DNA from 3 places in the Streptomyces sp. NPDC002403 genome. Region 1 is predicted to be linked to each of the others. Evidence: riboswitches for the same ligand, from Rfam matches in the RefSeq annotation. Region 1 holds a riboswitch; each other region holds the start of a gene.
What was found. Region 1 has a riboswitch for cobalamin ahead of ACWCPY_RS03140 (prenyltransferase/squalene oxidase repeat-containing protein). Riboswitches for the same ligand answer to the same signal wherever they lie in the genome.
Positions count from the first base shown of each region.

Region 2: another riboswitch for cobalamin. It lies ahead of cobN (cobaltochelatase subunit CobN); the one in region 1 lies ahead of ACWCPY_RS03140 (prenyltransferase/squalene oxidase repeat-containing protein).
Region 3: another riboswitch for cobalamin. It lies ahead of ACWCPY_RS23055 (hypothetical protein); the one in region 1 lies ahead of ACWCPY_RS03140 (prenyltransferase/squalene oxidase repeat-containing protein).

Region 1 covers NZ_JBSFBQ010000002.1:145,006-148,482, forward strand. Annotated here, with positions in the region: gene ACWCPY_RS03135 (SCO2322 family protein) at 1-202, opposite strand, end outside; gene ACWCPY_RS03140 (prenyltransferase/squalene oxidase repeat-containing protein) at 199-1,473, opposite strand; cobalamin riboswitch at 1,584-1,717, opposite strand; gene ACWCPY_RS03145 (DinB family protein) at 1,823-2,392, shown strand; gene ACWCPY_RS03150 (MBL fold metallo-hydrolase) at 2,443-3,477, opposite strand, start outside.
Region 2 covers NZ_JBSFBQ010000003.1:238,309-241,785, forward strand. Annotated here, with positions in the region: gene cobG (precorrin-3B synthase) at 1-674, opposite strand, end outside; adenosylcobalamin (AdoCbl) riboswitch at 775-855, shown strand; gene cobN (cobaltochelatase subunit CobN) at 943-3,477, shown strand, end outside.
Region 3 covers NZ_JBSFBQ010000021.1:84,842-88,318, reverse strand. Annotated here, with positions in the region: gene ACWCPY_RS23055 (hypothetical protein) at 1-1,227, opposite strand, end outside; cobalamin riboswitch at 1,346-1,475, opposite strand; gene ACWCPY_RS23050 (prenyltransferase/squalene oxidase repeat-containing protein) at 1,802-3,477, shown strand, end outside.

The sequences.
Region 1 (3,477 bases):
CCGAGAACCGGAAACCCTGCACCGTCCCGTCGTCCGGCCGGACCAGGGACGGGCCCTGGGTGGCGTACGTCCAGTCGGAGCCGGAGTTCTCCCAGAACGACCAGTACCGGTAGCCGGCCGCCTGGGCCGGTCCCGCGCCGAGCACGGCCAGGACGGCGCCCAGGACCACCAGCAGAGCGGTGGTCCGTCCCGCGCGCCTCACGGCTGCCGGTTCTTGCGGCGGCCGCTGATCAGGAAGAACGCGATCGCGGAGAGGACGAGGCCGATGCCGATGTACCACCACACGCCGCCGATCACGTCGTCGCCGCTGTGGACCTGGTCCTTCTCGGTGGCCTCGTACCCGGTGTCGGCGGACGGGTCGGGCGTCACGACGGCGGCGGGCTCGGGGCCGGCCGCGTTCAGCCGGGCGACCAGGTCGACGCCGCCGAAGTCCCGGGCGTCGTCGCCGGTCGAGTGGGCGGCCAGGATCAGCTGGGCGTAGGCGGCCGGGCCGCTCCGGGCGGCCCAGTCCGCGGAGTTCTTCTTCAGCCAGCCGATGGCCCCGGCCGCCTTGTCCTGGTGGCCGGAGGCGGACAGGGCGACGACCGCGTCGGCGGTGTTGCCGAAGTCGGGCTGCGGGGTGGTGTCGGTGGCACCGGGCATCGGCGCCAGGTCCAGGTGGTTTCCGCCGGCGAGGGCGCCGACGAGGTAGTGGGCGCCGTTCTGGGCGGCCTGCTCGGGCGTGAGGCCGGAGCCCGGGTGGCAGCCGGGCGCCTTGCCCGCGGCGTTGTTCCCGACGGCCATCGCCTTGCCCATCGTGCCGAGCACGGCGGCCGCGGTGGCATCCGCGTTCGCGGTGAGCTTCCCCTTCTTGTCGGGCTGGTACGCGAAGGCACCGCCGTCCTTGCCGCCGCACGGGATCGCGAGCGCGAGCAGTGGGTCGTAGGGGGTCTTCCCGCCGGGGGTCGTGATGTCCGCGAGCCGCTGCCCCTGCCGGGCGAGGGCGCCGATCACCAGGGAGGTGGAGTTGGCGTCGCTGGGCGCTTTGGCGGTGTAGCCCCAGCCGCCGTCCTCGTTCTGCACGGACTTCAGCCAGCGCACCGAGTCGTTCACGGTCTCCCGGTGCCCGCCGACCTCGACCAGCGCCTGGGCGGCGGCCGCGGTGGCGTTGGTGTCCCGCACCGTCTTCGCGTCGCACGGCTTGGAGACATCGGGCCGGAACGCGGCGTAGGAGCCGTCGGCGCACTGCTGGGAGACCAGCCAGTCCACCGACTTCGCGGCCGGAGTGACCCCTTCCAGCCGCTGGGCGAGGAAGGACATCGACTGCCGCCACACCCCGTCGTAGGTGGGGTCGCCCGTGCCGTACAGCCCGGCGGGCAGTGCGGCGGACGGCGAGGGCGAGGGGGACGGCGCTGCGACCGCGACCGGCGCTGCGGCCGCGCAGAGCACGGCGGCGGTGGCGGCGAGCGTCGCTGCGCTGCGGCGTACGGTCATGGCGGGCGGGGCCTCTCCTGCGGGGTGAACCGGGCACAGGCACGCTCAGGCACCAGGCTCCGGCTCCGTATACCTCGACGGTGCCGACCACCGGTGGGTCCGGTGGTCCGAGCCGGTCACGACCGCGGACAGGGCATTCCGACTCACCGTCTCCCAGACGGTTCACGGCTGCGTGGTCAGTGCCGGATTCGCACCGGCTTCCCCCTGAACGGGCATGATGACGACCCGCACACTCTACCGGGCGGGCCCGGCCGGGCCCGGGGCGGCTTCGGCCCGCCGGCGACGCGGAACACCCACCGGAGGGCAACGGGGGAAACCCACTGGCGAGTTCGGCCCCGAACGGACGACCATGTCCCGCATGAGCGATCAACCCGCACGCTGGACCCAGGCGACCGTCTACCCCGACATGTGGGCGGACCCGGACGACGACCCCCGCAGCAAGGAGGGCACGAACCCGGAGGGCGAGCTCGCGACGCTCGCGGAGTATCTCAACGACTACCGGCTGACCCTGCGGATGAAGTGCGACGGCCTGGACGCGGAGCAGCTGGCCCGCCGCTCGGTCCCGCCGTCGACGCTGTCACTGCTCGGCCTCCTGCGCCACCTCGCCGAGGTGGAGCGGGACTGGCGCAACTGGATCACCGACGGCGAACCGCTGCCCAAGCTGTACGGCAAGCGTGACGCGGACTTCGACGGAGCCGTCGCCGACCAGGCCGTGGTCGACGCCGCCTACGCCGACCTGGAACGCGAGCAGGCCGCGACCGACGCCGCGCTGGCCGGCCACCCGGACCTGGGCGAGCGGCTGGGGAAGGACCGGATCTCCGTCCGGGAGCTGCTGGTGCACAGGATCGAGGAGTACGCCCGGCACTGCGGGCAGGCCGACCTGCTGCGCGAGTGCATCGACGGACGGGTGGGCCAGTGATGCCCGGCCGGTGAGCCGAACCGCGCGGGGCGGAGCGGCCCGCCCCGCACTCACACGGCCGTGTACGTCACCGGCTCGCTCCCCGGCACCGCCTCCGCGCGCCCGAGCTTCACCAGCCGCCGCAGATGGGCCTCCGCCTCCGAGACGGCGATGTTCCGGGAACCGTGCGGGATCTGCTCCCAGGGCCGGTTCCACTCCATCCGCTCGGCCAGCTCCCACGGCGTCAGCGGCTCCGCGAGCAGTCCGAGCAGCCCGGTGAGCCGCTCCTCGTGATGGCCGAGGAGCTCTTCCACACGTCCCGCCGCATCGGTGAAGGCGTACTGATGGGCGGGCAGCACCTCGGCGGCCCCGAGCCGGCCGATCCGCTCCAGCGAGTCGAGGTAGTCGCCGAGGGGATCGCTCACCGTCGTGTCGTCGGGGTCCTCGTACAGCCCGATGTGCGGACTGATCCCCGGCAGCAGATGATCCCCGGAGAAGAGCCGCCCCCGGCCCGGCAGATTCCCCGGATGTTCCTCCTCCAGATGCAGGCACACATGCCCCGGTGTGTGCCCGGGCGTCCAGATCGCCCGCAGCCTGCGCCCCGCCAGATCGAGCAGCTCACCGGGGACGATCTCCCGGTCCGGCAGCGCGGCCCGCAGCCCCGGCAGCGCCCGCGCCCGCCCCCCGGCGGCCGCGGCGGCCCGCAACGGCGCGAGGTGCTCCTCGGGTGCGCCGACCGCCGTGAGCTTGGCCGCGAGATACGTCAGCCATCTGCCGGGTTCGGACTCCCGGGTACGGCGCACGATCGCGGTGTCCGCCGCGTGCATGGCGATCCAGGCCCCGGAGGCCTCGCGCACCTGCCCGGAGAGCCCGTGGTGGTCGGGATGGTGGTGGGTGATGACCACCCCGTGGATGTCGGCCACCTCCGTACCGACGGCGGCGAGCCCGGCACCGAGCGTGTCCCATGCCTCGGGGTCGTCCCACCCGGTGTCGATCAGGACCGGGCCCCGGTCGGTGTCCAGGACGTGCACGAGGGTATGGCCGAGCGGATTGTCCGGGATGGGCACCTTGATGCTGTGCACGCCCCCGCCGTGGTCGGTCACCTG
Region 2 (3,477 bases), on a different contig from region 1:
AGATCCGGTACACGCCAGGCGCCGGTGCCCGACGCCTGCTCCAGGAAGGTCTCGGCCGCCAGGAGGGCGGCCCGCGGCGCCCGTGCGCCCGGTATCCGTGCGGTGGCCGGGGCCGTGCCGATCCGCAGCAGCGCCGTCCCGTCGTCCTGCGCCAGCAGCGTCACATCGCCGCCCAGCGCGTCCACATCGCCACGGCCGTCGTCGAGTACGAACAGGAACCTGCCCGACAGACCCGCCGTCCCTCCGCCCGCGCACAGCAGCGCGTCCAGTTCGGAAAGCCAGGGGCCGACGTCCCGCGCGCCCCGGCCGTCGAGTCCCGAGAGCGGTGAAGCCACGATGTTGCGTATCCGCTCGTGCCGAGCGGAGGGCAACAGCCCCGCCTCTCCCAGCCGGTCGGCCAGTTCGGCTCCGCAGTCCGGACCCAGCCCGCGCAACTGGACGTTGCCGCGCGATGTGAGATGCAACTCACCATCGCCCAGACTCTCCGACAGCGCCCCCAGGGCTTCTGCCTGCACCGCCGTCAGCAGACCGCCGGGAACCCGGACACGGGCCAGCCGGCCGTCGTCCGCCCGGTGCAGCCGAAGCGTGCCGGGGCAGGCGTCACCGCGGTCCCGGGCAGAGGCGTCTCCCGGCGGTGAAGGCGAAGTGGCAGGTCGGGGCATGGCGGCGAGCATACCGACCATCCGACCGGATCCGTATGTCCTCCATCGGTTGACCGGCCCTTACTATGCCTACTGACGAGCCATCCGGCACGTCGTCGCCACAGACGGCGACAGGGGAGGAAGTCCGGTGCGATTCCGGCACGGTCCCGCCACTGTGAGCCCGGCCACGGCCTGGCAAGTCAGGAACTCCCTTCCCCGAACACTCGAACCCGTTCGAGCAGGGGAGCCTCATTCCGACACCGCCCGGGGCGTGGACACCCCGAGGAAGGCCCGACGCTGCATGATCCTGCTCCTGTCGACGTCCGACACCGACCTGCTCAGTGCCCGCGCCTCGGACGGCCCGGTCCCCTACCGCTACGCCAACCCCTCCCGGCTCCCGCTCCAGGACCTGCCCGAGCTGCTCGACGGCGTCGACCTCGTCGTCGTACGCCTCCTCGGCGGCGTACGCGCCTGGCAGGACGGCCTCGACCAAGTCCTCGCCACCGGACGCCCCGTCGTCGTCCTCACCGGCGAACAGGCCCCCGACGCCCAGCTGATGGCCGCCTCCACGGTCCCCATCGGCATCGCCGCCGAGGCCCACGCCTACCTGGCCCACGGCGGCCCCGCCAACCTGGACCAGCTCGCCCGCTTCCTCTCCGACACCGTGCTGCTCACCGGCCACGGCTTCGCACCGCCCGCCCCGGCACCCTCCTGGGGCCCGCTGGAGCGCACCCCCCGGCGCACCGACGGCCCGGTCGTCGCCGTGCTCTACTACCGCGCCCACCACATGAGCGGCAACACCGCGTTCGTCGAGGCGCTCTGCCGTGCCGTCGAGGACGCCGGCGCCCGCGCGCTGCCGCTGTACGTCGCCTCGCTGCGCACCCCCGAGGCCGAACTCATCGAAGAGCTGCGCGCCGCCGACGCGATCGTGACCACCGTCCTCGCCGCGGGCGGCACCCGGCCCGCCGAGGCCTCGGCAGGCGGCGACGACGAGTCCTGGGACGCGGGCGTCCTCAGCGGCCTCGACGTACCCATCCTGCAGGCCCTCTGCCTCACCGGTTCACGCACCGACTGGGAGGACAACGACGAGGGCGTCTCCCCGCTCGACGCCGCCAGCCAGATCGCGGTCCCCGAGTTCGACGGCCGCCTGATCACCGTGCCGTTCTCGTTCAAGGAGATCGACGAGGACGGCCTGCCCGCGTACGTCGCCGACACCGAGCGCGCCGCCCGCGTCGCCGGGATCGCCGTGCGCCACGCCCGGCTGCGCCACATCCCGGCCGCCGAGAAGCGGATCGCGCTCGTCCTGTCCGCGTACCCGACCAAGCACTCCCGGATCGGCAACGCCGTCGGCCTCGACACCCCGGCCAGCGCCGTCGCCCTGCTGCGCCGACTCCGCGCCGAGGGATACGACTTCGGCACGCGGGAAGTCCCCGGCCTCGTGTCGGGCGACGGCGACGAGCTGATCCGCGCGCTGATCGAGGCGGGCGGCCACGACCAGGAGTGGCTCACCGAGGAGCAGCTGGCCCGCAACCCGGTCCGCATCCCGGCCGCCGACTACCGGCGCTGGTACGCGACCCTCCCGGCCGAGCTCCGCGAAGCCGTCGAGCGGCACTGGGGCCCCGCCCCGGGCGAGATGTTCGTGGACCGGTCGGCCAACCCGGACGGCGACATCGTGCTCGCCGCCCTGCGCCACGGCAATCTGCTCATCCTCATCCAGCCGCCGCGCGGCTTCGGCGAGAACCCGATCGCGATCTACCACGACCCCGATCTGCCGCCCTCGCACCACTACCTGGCCGCCTACCGCTGGATCGCCGCCCGGGCCGACGACAACGGCTTCGGCGCCGACGCGATGATCCACCTCGGCAAGCACGGCAACCTGGAGTGGCTGCCCGGCAAGAACGCAGGCCTCTCCGCCGCCTGCGGCCCCGACGCCGCCCTCGGCGACCTCCCGCTGGTCTACCCGTTCCTGGTCAACGACCCGGGCGAGGGGACACAGGCCAAGCGGCGCGTCCACGCCACCCTCGTGGACCACCTGGTACCGCCGATGGCACGCGCCGACAGCTACGGGGACATCGCCCGCCTCGAACAACTCCTGGACGAGCACGCCCAGATCGCGGCGATGGACCCGGCGAAGCTCCCGGCGATCCGCGCACAGATCTGGACCCTGATCCAGGCCGCCAAGCTCGACCACGACCTGGGACTCGAGGACCGTCCGGAGGACGAGGGCTTCGACGAGTTCATCATGCATCTCGACGGCTGGCTCTGTGAGATCAAGGACGCCCAGATCCGCGACGGCCTGCACGTCCTGGGCGGCGCCCCGGCAGGTGCCGACCGGGTCAACCTCGTCCTCGCGATCCTGCGCGCCCGCCAGATCTGGGGCGGCACGGCCTCCCTGCCGGGCCTGCGCGAGGCATTGGGACTCGACGAGTCCGCCGCGACCCGCGTCACCGCCGACGAGGCCGAGGAGCGGGCCCGCGCCCTGGTCCAGGCGATGGAGGACGCGGACTGGTCCCCGGACGCCGTCGCCGAGGTGGCCGCCGGCCACCCGCGGGCGGTCGCCGACATCCTCGGCTTCGCGGCCCGCGAGGTGGTGCCGAGGCTGGCCGCCACGACCGACGAACTCGACCACACCCTGCACGCGCTGGACGGCGGATTCGTCCCCGCCGGACCCTCCGGCTCCCCGCTCCGCGGCCTGGTCAACGTCCTGCCGACCGGCCGCAACTTCTACTCCGTCGATCCCAAGGCCGTGCCCTCACGTCTCGCCTGGGAGACCGGCCAGGCCCTGGCCGACTCGCTCCTGGAGCGCTACCGCACCGACAACGGCGACTGGCCCACC
Region 3 (3,477 bases), on a different contig from region 1:
AGAGGCTCCGCTCGTCGCGGCGGCCAGTACGTCGCCGAGGGTCGTGGTCGTCCCGGTCGGGGTGAAGGGCACCGAGCACACCTTCAGGTTGCCGGTGCCGTCGTCGACGGTGAGCGCGAGCTTGGTGGAGGTGCCGGCGGTGAAGGTGGGCTGGGCGACCCACCGCGGGGCACCCGGGGTGACCGGGACCGGCGGGGCAGCCGTGAACCCGCCGCCGGCGACCGCGCGAAGTGCGTCGATCGAGGAATAGGAGGAGGGCGCGGTGTCGGAAGGCTTGTACTTGAAACCGCCTGCCGGGTTGAACTGGTTCGCGATGAGGAAGTCGATCGGTGTCTTGCCGTTGACCGTGACGAAGTCGCCGGTCTGGGGGTTGATTCCGCAGGCGTTCAGGCCCGCCACGCCCCAGCCGTTGGAGCTGGTGTTGACTCCGTAGAGGGAGTTGAACGCACCGGTGGTGGCGACCAGTTTGCCCTTGAGGAAGTCCTTGGCCTGGACGACGTCCGCGTCGGTGTTGGGAACGCCCGAGACGCAGAGGGCGGCCATCGCGGCGCCGGTCATGTCGACGTCGCTCGCGGAGTTGAGAGCAGTGGGGTCGCCTTCGGCCCTGCTGAAGGTCCAGCCGCCGTCGACGTGCTGGTTGGCCCGGATACGGGTGACGATCGAGTCGGTCAGCGACTGCGGGATGCGGGCGCCGCCGGCCCGGGTCCTGGCACCGCCGAGGGCAAGTGCCGCGAAGACGGTGCCGTTGAAGTTTCCGGACGGACCGAAGTAGCCGGGCTCGGCGGTCTGCCAGTACGAGTAGATGTCGGCGACGAGGTTGCGGGAGGCGGAGACGCGGGCCGGGTCGATGCCGGCGGCGTACGCGTTCAGCGTGCCCCGCTCGTAGTCGGTGACCACGGGGGCGGCGGAGGGCCAGCCGGAGGTGGACAGCAGGTCGCGGTAGACGGTGCGGGCGTTCTTCGTGGTGTCACCACCTGGGGCGACATCGACGACGGCGGTGCCGGACGCCGCGAAGGCGCTGAACGCCCACTCGTTGGACAAACCTGAGCCGGCGTACGAACCGTCCGCCGCCTGGAGCGACTTGAGATAGGTGACGCCGTTGGTCCTGGACGTGGCCACCTGGGCGGGACTGGAGGTCGCGAAGGCGGGCAGAGCGGTGAGGGCGAGAGCGCCGAACGCTGCGGGCAGCGCGAGTGCGAGGCGGCGGGACGTACGAAGACGGGGCATGGCCTGCTCCTGGAATCGGCGGACGCCGGCCTCCAGTGCATGCCGGGCTTCTCCGTGCAAGGGCACGGCCGGGCATGGTCGGGAGCCGCCGTCCGGAACGCGTGGTACGGCTTCTTGTACTGCTTCGCCGTATGGGCATTCGGGCTCGGACACGGCCCCCGCCGCCCCACACCGCTGCGCGTCAGCTCCGGATTCACACCGGATTCCCCCATCTGGCAGCCCAGGACGCTACCCGAGTCGTCAAGGGTCCGCCAGCCATGCGGACGGGGACGGACCGCGGGTGTCCGGGATTCGTCCGGTGAGACACACACCGTCTTGACGCCCCGACCGGATCCGTGTTGCACTCCGGCTGACAAGCACTCAGCACCAGGGGAAGCCGGTCGAATTCCGGCGCTGACCCGCAACCGTAGGCCCGGTTCGTCCCGGGTGAGCCGGAATGCCTGGAGCAAGGACAGAGACACGAGGAACGCCGTCGCGGACTACGGCGTGGTCGTCGCACCCTCCCCATGGCACAGCAGCCGTGCGGGGACGCATCGCCACGTACGCAGCCGCCCGGCAGGGACGAGGGGGCCGCGTGGGGACCGAACAGCAGGCGAAACGGCGGACAAGCGGGAGACAGCGGCTGCTGTCCCTCTTGACCGCTTCCCTTCTGATGCTCGGTGCGGCAGTGGCGTTCTCCACCGCCTCGTCGGCGAATGCCGACCCCGTCGAGCAGTGCACCGCCACCACCGGCGCTGTTGTCGCCGTCGACTTCGGCCCCTTCGGCGGCCCGGTGGTACGCGGCTGCGACACCACCCCCACGACCGGCTACGAGTTGCTGCACGAGGGCGGTTTCAGCACCACCGGCACCGTCCACGACGGCGACGGATTCATCTGCCGGATAGGCAACGGCTCCTTCAACACCGGTACGCACTACCCCACTCCGGACAAGGAGGACTGCGTCCTCACCCCGCAGGCCACCGCGTACTGGTCGTACTGGATCGCCTCGCCCGGGCAGAAGAACTGGACCTACAGCCCCCTCGGCGCCATGTCCCGCACCCCCGAGGACGGTGACGTGGACGCCTGGGTGTTCGGCGGCACCGATGTCGGCGGCACCACCGGCAAGCCCACCTTCTCCCCCGACGATGTGCGGGCCAAGGGCGGCGGCCCCACCACGGACCCGACCGGTCCCACCGGCTCCCCGACCGTGCCCCCGGCCTCGGTCGACGTGCCCGCGGCCACCCGCTGGCTCACCGGGAGGCTGACGGACGAGGAGCGTGTCGTCGACGAGGACGCCACCACTGCGAACCACATGCTCACCACCGAGGTCGTCTACGCCCTGGCCGCCGCCGACCCCAAGAGCCCGGCGGCGCGAAAGGCCGCCGCGTTCCTCGCTGCACCCGCGCAGACGGACGCGTACGCGTACCCCGCCGGCAAGGACGGGATTCCCGACGCCTCGGCCGCCGCACGTCTGGCGCTCGTGGCCGAGGCCACCGGCAAGGACCCGCGCGACTTCGGCGGACACGATCTTCTCGGGGATCTCGTCACGTACGTCTGCCCGAGAGACATCGGCGACGGCGAGACGATCCCCGGTTGCCTCACCAAGGGCGACTTCCGCACCACCGGGCAGGCCGACGCCCAGGCCATGGCCGTCATCGCCCTGCTGAACGGCGACGTGGCACCCCCGGCCGACGCCGTGACCCGGCTGACCGGACTCCAGTGCGAGGACGGCGGCTTCACGGGCATCCTCATCCGGGCCGGCGAGTGGTGCGACAGCGACGTGAGTTCCACCGGACTGATCACCCTGGCCCTCAAGCGGGCCGGCGGCCACGACGCGGTGGTCGACAAGGCGCGGGCCTACCTCGAGAAGTCCCAGCTCCCGACCGGTGCCTGGCCCTCCGCCTCGTACCTGACGACCGGCAGCGCGGGCCCCACCGGCTGGGCGGCGCAGGCCCTGCGCGCCCTGGGCGACACTGCCCGGGCCGACGCGGGAGTCTCCTGGCTCTCCGGGCAGCAGCTCCCCCAGGGTGGCTTCGGCTTCGAGGAGGGCGAGGCCGAACCCCGGTTGTTCGCCACCACCCCGGTTGTCATCGCGGGTGCCAGGAGCGACCTGGTCGCGCTGACCACCAAGAAGGTCGACCCGCCGACCGGCCCTCCGGCAGGTGACGGGCCCGACCTGAAGAAGGGCACGACCTACCTCACCGATCACAAACGGCTGATCCAGGGCCACTACTACGAGAACGCCAAGGGATCCGGGTTCGCCGATTTCGG